One region of the Gordonia sp. YC-XJ4 genome, then DNA from elsewhere that is predicted to be linked to it. Evidence: riboswitches for the same ligand, from Rfam matches in the RefSeq annotation. Region 1 holds a riboswitch; each other region holds the start of a gene.
The links. A riboswitch is a leader RNA that binds a small molecule or an ion and turns the genes downstream of it on or off. The one in region 1 is predicted to bind S-adenosylmethionine.
Positions count from the first base shown of each region.

Region 2: another riboswitch for S-adenosylmethionine. It lies ahead of AC5ZH6_RS10525 (amino acid ABC transporter permease); the one in region 1 lies ahead of AC5ZH6_RS23120 (aminotransferase class V-fold PLP-dependent enzyme).
Region 3: another riboswitch for S-adenosylmethionine. It lies ahead of AC5ZH6_RS08845 (bifunctional o-acetylhomoserine/o-acetylserine sulfhydrylase); the one in region 1 lies ahead of AC5ZH6_RS23120 (aminotransferase class V-fold PLP-dependent enzyme).

Region 1 is NZ_CM183447.1:5,198,441-5,200,636, forward strand. Features, by position in the region: gene AC5ZH6_RS23120 (aminotransferase class V-fold PLP-dependent enzyme) at 1-981, opposite strand, end outside; SAM riboswitch class IV at 999-1,112, opposite strand; gene AC5ZH6_RS23125 (isochorismate synthase) at 1,203-2,196, shown strand, end outside.
Region 2 is NZ_CM183447.1:2,385,099-2,387,294, forward strand. Features, by position in the region: gene rsmD (16S rRNA (guanine(966)-N(2))-methyltransferase RsmD) at 1-474, shown strand, start outside; gene coaD (pantetheine-phosphate adenylyltransferase) at 487-975, shown strand; SAM riboswitch class IV at 1,122-1,230, shown strand; gene AC5ZH6_RS10525 (amino acid ABC transporter permease) at 1,363-2,196, shown strand, end outside.
Region 3 is NZ_CM183447.1:2,009,440-2,011,635, forward strand. Features, by position in the region: gene AC5ZH6_RS08845 (bifunctional o-acetylhomoserine/o-acetylserine sulfhydrylase) at 1-1,075, opposite strand, end outside; SAM riboswitch class IV at 1,137-1,257, opposite strand; gene AC5ZH6_RS08850 (cutinase family protein) at 1,475-2,196, shown strand, end outside.

The sequences.
Region 1 (2,196 bases):
ACGCAATTCGTGCTCGTGCAGGCCGATCGCCTCGAAGCCGATCTCGGTGATCGCCTCGCAGGCGGCAGCGATGGCGATGGCGCCCAAGACATTCGGCGACCCTGCTTCATGTCGCGCGGCACCGGTGTGCCAGGCGGTGGCCGCGCAGTTCTCGTCGGGGCCGTCGACGACGCTGACCTGCGCCGACGCCCCACCGCCGGCGAGGTAGGGGTCGGCGGCGTCGAGCCAATCCGACCGTCCGATGAGCACTCCCGCGCCGTACGGCGCGTAGACCTTGTGACCGGAGAACACCAGGTAGTCGATACCGTGGCTGACCATCGACACCGGCCGGTGGGCGACGAGCTGGGCTGCGTCGACGAGTATGTGCGCGCCGTGTCGGTGCGCGATGGCGGCGATGCGTCCGATCGGCAGGACCTCCCCGGTGACGTTGGAGGCCGCGGTCACCGCGAGCAACGCCGCGGGCGCCGCCGCGAGTTCGCATTCGAGTGCGACGAGGGTGTCCTCGATGCCCGGGCGCGCGGTCACGATGCGGGCCGTCCCGGAGTCGCGCGAGACCCACGGCAGCAGGTTGGCGTGGTGCTCGATGTCGAGAACCACGACGTCGCCAGGGGTGCAGTGGGCCGCCAGATTGATCGCGTCGGTGGTGTTGCGGGTGAACACGACGGTGTCGTCGGCACGCCCACGCACGAAGCGCCGCACCGTCTCCCGGCACTGCTCGTAGCGACGGGTGGTGACCTGGGACAGATGGCCGGCGCCGCGGTGGACGCTGGCGTACTGGTGCAGCGACGCGGCGACGGCGTCGGCAACCGCGGTCAGGGCGGGGGCGCTCGCCGCATAGTCGAGGTTGGCGTAGGCCACCTCGCTCCCGTCGACGAGCGGCACCTGTTGTCCTGCGCCGACGACCTCGGCGAGCGGCTCGATGGACGACGGATCTGCGCCCACGGTGGCGGCGATCGATGCGGGGGTGACGACAGCAGTCATCGAAAAATCTCCTTGGGAATCCACGCTTGCCGTGTCCGGGTGGTACACGGCCAGGTCGTCACCCGGAGCACCCCACCGCGGAGGAGGGTTGCCGACCAGCGAGCCGGGGCTTGTCACTGGCACTCATGACCTGCACCAAGGGTGGCCTATCACGCGGGAGGGTGTCAATTTTCACTCAGCGTGGGCAAAATCCCGACGCCGTCCGGCGCTAGGTTGGTCGAGTGAGCGGCGAACGTGTGGACGATGAGGGAACGGGGCCTGCTCCGTTCGTGTTGTCGCGCCCGCACGGGGTGGTTCGCGCCGAGGGCGTCGCGCGACGGTTCACCGCGGTCTCCGACGCCGTCGACGCGCTGCGATCCGGTGCGGTGGAGTCGGTGGTCGGTGCGCTCCCGTTCGACCCCGCAGATCCGGCCGCGCTGTTCGCACCCACGCGGCTATATCGGGAACAGGCGCTCGGTGGGCGCGCCCCCGTCCGTCATTCACTGACCCACTTCGTCGAGATCCCCGACGCCCCCACACATCGGGAGCGGGTGCGGCGAGCGGTGGCCGCCATCGACGCCGGCGACCTCGACAAGGTGGTGCTCGCGAGAACCGTTGGTGCGGTGCTCGATTCGACGGTAGAGATCGATGAACTCCTCGGCGCGCTGGCGCACGGCAACTCCGAGCACAATGCGTTCGCGGTCGACAGCGGCCACTCGTGGCTCCTCGGCGCGAGCCCGGAGTTGTTGCTGCACAAGAGTGGCCGCGAGGTGACCTGTCATCCGTATGCAGGTTCGGCTCCACGCTCGTCGGACCCGGACGCCGATCGCGAGGCCCGGGAGAAGCTCGCCGCGTCGGGAAAAGACCATCGCGAGCATGCGTTCGTCGTCGAGCATCTGCGTGAACGGTTGGCGCCGATCAGCGAGGAGCTTTCCGTCGCGACCCGACCTCAATTGCTCTCCACCGGCGAGATGTGGCATCTGGCCACACCGATCCGCGCCCGCCTCGCCGATCCGGATGTCGGCGCACTCGACCTGGCCCTCGCCCTGAGCCCCACCCCGGCGGTGTGCGGGACACCGACCGACGCTGCGGCACAGTTCATTCGGGATCACGAGGAACCCCGCGGACTCTACGCCGGCGCCGTCGGCTGGGCCGACGCGCGTGGCGACGGCGAGTGGATGGTCACCATTCGTTGCCTCGAACTCGACGCCGACCGACAAACCTTTCGCACGTGGG
Region 2 (2,196 bases), 2.8 Mb from region 1:
GAGGGTGCCGCCATCCTCGACCTCTATGCCGGGTCTGGTGCGCTGGGCCTCGAAGCACTCTCCCGTGGCGCGTCCTCGGCCGTGTTCGTCGACAACCGTCGTCGCGCCACCGCTGTCGTCACCGCCAACCTGAGGGCGCTCGGCGTCGCCGAGGTGGGCCGGGTGATCACCGCACCGGTGTCGGCGTTCCTGGCCGGCCCGGCCCGAGCGGACGTCCCGGCCCGAGTAGGTGTGACGGGCCGCTTCGATGTGATCTTCTCCGACCCGCCCTATGCATTCACCGACGACGAGGTGCACGGCGACCTCGCGGCGCTCGGCGCGGGCGGTTGGCTCGCCGACGGTGGCCTACTGGTCCTTGAGCGGGGCCGCCGGGCCACGACGAGATGGCCAGTCGGCTGGGAGGTCGTCACCGACAAGTCCTACGGCGACACCACGGTGCAGGTCGCGCGAGTCACCGGCGGGGAGGCCGGGTAGGTTCTGGAGAGTATGACCAGTGCGGTGATCCCCGGCTCCTTCGATCCCTTCACGCGCGGCCACCGTTACGTCGTCGAGCGGGCTGCCGCGTGTTTCGACGAGCTGGTGGTCACCGTTGTCGTCAATCCCAACAAGCGCGGCCTGTTCTCGGTCCCGGAGCGGCTCGAACTGATCCGGGAGGACTGCGCCGATCTGCCCAATGTGCGGGTGGATCAGTGGACCGGCCTGCTCGTCGACTATCTCAGAGAGAACGCGATCCACTCCATCGTCAAGGGTCTGCGCTCGTCGGTGGACTTCGACTACGAGCTTCCGATGGCGCAGATGAATCGTGAGCTGGCCGACGTCGAGACCGTGTTCCTGCTGACCGATCCGCGCTTCGCGCACGTCTCGAGTTCGCTGGTGAAAGAGGTCGCCAAGCTCGGCGGCGACGTGACACCCTTTCTCTCCCCGCACATCCACCGGCGCCTCGAGGCGATCCTGGCCGGTGAACGCAGCGTCTGACGAACGCAGGTCTGAGGAACGCAGCGTCAGACGAATAACGCAGCGTCAGACGACTATGGTGTCCGACGCCGACGCCACGAGACTTTCACTCATCGACGAATGTAAATACTGACCGCTGCGGCGTGCGGTATTAGCGTGAACGAGACGGTCATGAGCGTCAACGACAAGCCCTGGCTGGTTGACCGGCAACCCTCGCATCGCGGTGGGGTGCCCCAGGTGACGACCGGATCGGGAATGTCCCGATAAGCGTGATGGAAACGGCCACAACGATTTCGTGAGGAGTCGTCGTGCCGTCGTGGTCGTCGGTACCCGCGGGATACGCCCGGGGTGTCGTCGGGCACGCCTCTCCTCGCGTGCCCCGTTCCCCGGTTGGAGGAGAGTGCCGCCATGTCCGCCCCATCGCCGTCCACGAGTGCCGATCCACACCCGGCGCCGTCGGGGGACTCGCACCCGTCGTCGGCGGGCACGACTACGCCGCCGGTCGCCGAACGCGTTGCGCCCCTGCGTCATCCCGGCCGGTGGGTTCTCGCCGCGATCGTGCTCATCGTCGGTGCGCAGTTGGTCCACGGCCTGGCCACCAACGCGTTCTTCCAATGGGATCGGTTCGGGTACTGGTTCTTTCGCCCTGTCATTCTCGAAGGCCTCGGGGTCACCTTGGAGGTCGCAGCGTACAGTGCGGTGCTCGCCCTGGCCGTGGGCATCGTCCTGGCGCTGATGCGGCTGTCGAACAATCCCGTGCTCGCGGCGGTCAGCTGGGGTTACGTCTGGTTCTTTCGATCGATCCCGCTGATCGTACTGCTCCTCATCCTGTTCAACTTCGGGGCGCTCTACCAGAGTCTGAGTATCGGTGTTCCGTTCGGCCCGGGACTGTTTCATTTCTCCGAGGCCGATCTCGCCACCCCGTTCCTGATCGCCGTCATCGGTATCACCGTCCACGAGGCGGCGTTCGCCGCCGAGATCGTGCGCGGCGGCATCCTGTCGGTTGACGCGGGCCAACACGAAGCCGCTGCCGCACTGGGCATTCCACGTCGTTATCACTTTCTGCGCATCACATTGCCGCAGGCTCTGCGGTCCATCGTGCCGTCGTATGTGAATCTGCTGATCGGGCTGATCAAGTCGACATCGCTGGTCTACTACGTGTCGCTACTCGATCTGTTCGGCGTGGTCTCGACCCAGTCGAGCACCTATTCCGGTGACATCATCCCACTGCTGATGGTGGCG
Region 3 (2,196 bases), 3.0 Mb from region 1:
TCGCGCCCTGCCCCTTGGGCGCGAGCTTCTGACCACGGGAATACCAGGGCGAGGACTGCAGACCGGCGTAGGCCACCGACTCGACCTGAGCGTGATCGGCGAGGTAGGCCGCGACCCGCTGCGCATTGGCGACGTGGCGCTCGACGCGCAGGCTCAGGGTTTCCAGTCCCTGGGCGAGCAAGAAGGCGTTGAACGGCGAGATCGCCGCGCCGGTGTCACGCAGCAACTGCACGCGCGCCTTGAGCGCGTAGGCCGGCGCACCGAGGTCGGCGAACACCGCACCGTGGTAGCTGGGATCGGGGGTGGTGAAGCCGGGGAACAGATCCTGACCATCACGCTGCACCCGCCAATCGAAGGTGCCGCCGTCGACGATGATGCCGCCGATCGCGGTGCCGTGCCCGCCGATGTACTTGGTCGCCGAATGGACGACGATGTCGGCGCCATGGGCCAGGGGGTTCAGCAGGTACGGGGTGGCGACGGTGTTGTCGACGATCAGCGGCACGCCGTTGCGATGGGCGACCTCGGAGATGCCCTCGATGTCGAGAATCTCGTTGTTGGGGTTGGAGATCGACTCGCCGTAGAACGCGCGGGTGTTGTCGCGGACCGCGGCCTGCCACGAATCGAGATCCTCGGGATCCTCGACGAAGCTCACCTCGATGCCGAGCTTGGGCAGCGTGTAGTGGAAGAGGTTGTAGGTCCCGCCGTACAGACGCGGGCTCGACACGACGTGTCCGCCGTTCTCCACGATGTTGAGGATGGCGTAGGTCTCGGCGGCCTGACCGGACGCGACCAGCAGTGCCGCGACACCGCCCTCGAGTGCGGCGACCCGCTGCTCGACGGCGTCCTGGGTGGGGTTCATGATGCGGGTGTAGATGTTGCCCGGCTCGGCGAGGCCGAAGAGGTTGGCCGCGTGGGTGGTGTCGTTGAAGACGTACGACGTGGTCTGGTAGATCGGCAGTGCACGGGCGTTCGTGGCGGCGTCGGCCGACTGGCCCACATGGATCTGCTTGGTCTCGAAACTCCAGTTGTCGGCTGGGTTCTGGGCATCCGTACCGTCGTTGGCTACGTCAGACATGAAAATAGATCACTTTCTGCGGTCGGCAGGGTGTGGTGACCCTGATGGGGTCCGACCTTCGGACCCGCGCTTGCCGGGGATGCTCGTCGCGATCCCACAACCCGGTCATCACCCGGAGCACCCCACCGCGGTTGGAGGGTTGCCGATCAGCGAGCCGGGGCTTGACGCTGATACTCATGACCTGGCGACAAGGATATAACACGGTCGTCGTCGGCTGAGAACCCTCCTGCTCAGCCTGGTTTGCGTGCTGGACAGAAACGGTCCGTGCGGTTCGGGCGCGCGGTAGGTGTCGCCCGGACGGACGAATCGCCGTCCTGATCTCGACCGATCCGCCGGAATCGGCCGCGCCGTCTGCTTACCCTTGCCACGTCACGGTTCCCTCGCCCAAGGACGTGTCCGATGCGGCTCTCACCTTCCTTTGCCTCGCTCCGCGGCAGCGTCTCGACCGGAGTGGTCGGGGCCGCGAGTGTGGCGCTCATCGCGGCCGCATTCTGGGGTCACGGGGTCGCGTCGGCGGAAACGGCGGCGGCGTGCAGTCAACCCGGTCGGGTGTTCATCGTCGGCGGCACGTGGAATTCCGACGGTTCGTATCTCGTCGGGATGGAACAGCGCTACACCGGGCACGGCGCGCACTGGGAGGAGCTGCCGGACAGTCCGTACTCCGGCGCGGGCGCCTACGAGATCGAGCAGGTCCCGTACTCCGCGACCATCTGGCCACTCGGGTCGGTCGGATACAACGCCAGCGAGGCCGAAGGGTCGGCCAACCTGGAGCAGGCCGTCGCCGCGTACCAGCAGCAGTGCGGTGCCGACAAGAAGATCGTCATCGCCGGCTATTCGCAGGGAGCGCGGGTGGCCGGCGACGTTCTCACCGACATCGGTGCGAATCGGCCGGTGACCATGGACGACGGCTCCACCTACGTCATCTCCACCACCGATTCCGACGGTGCGCGCACGGTGTCGGGTGAGCTCTACTCCGATCCGCGGATGTCGGGGACGTTGTGGGGACAGGGGATCGAGGCGACCCTGGTCGGGATCATCCCCGGTCTGACCATGTCCGGAACCCGAGCAGTCACCGACTACGGGGGCCTGCCGGTGACCACCTACTGCATCGCGGGCGACCC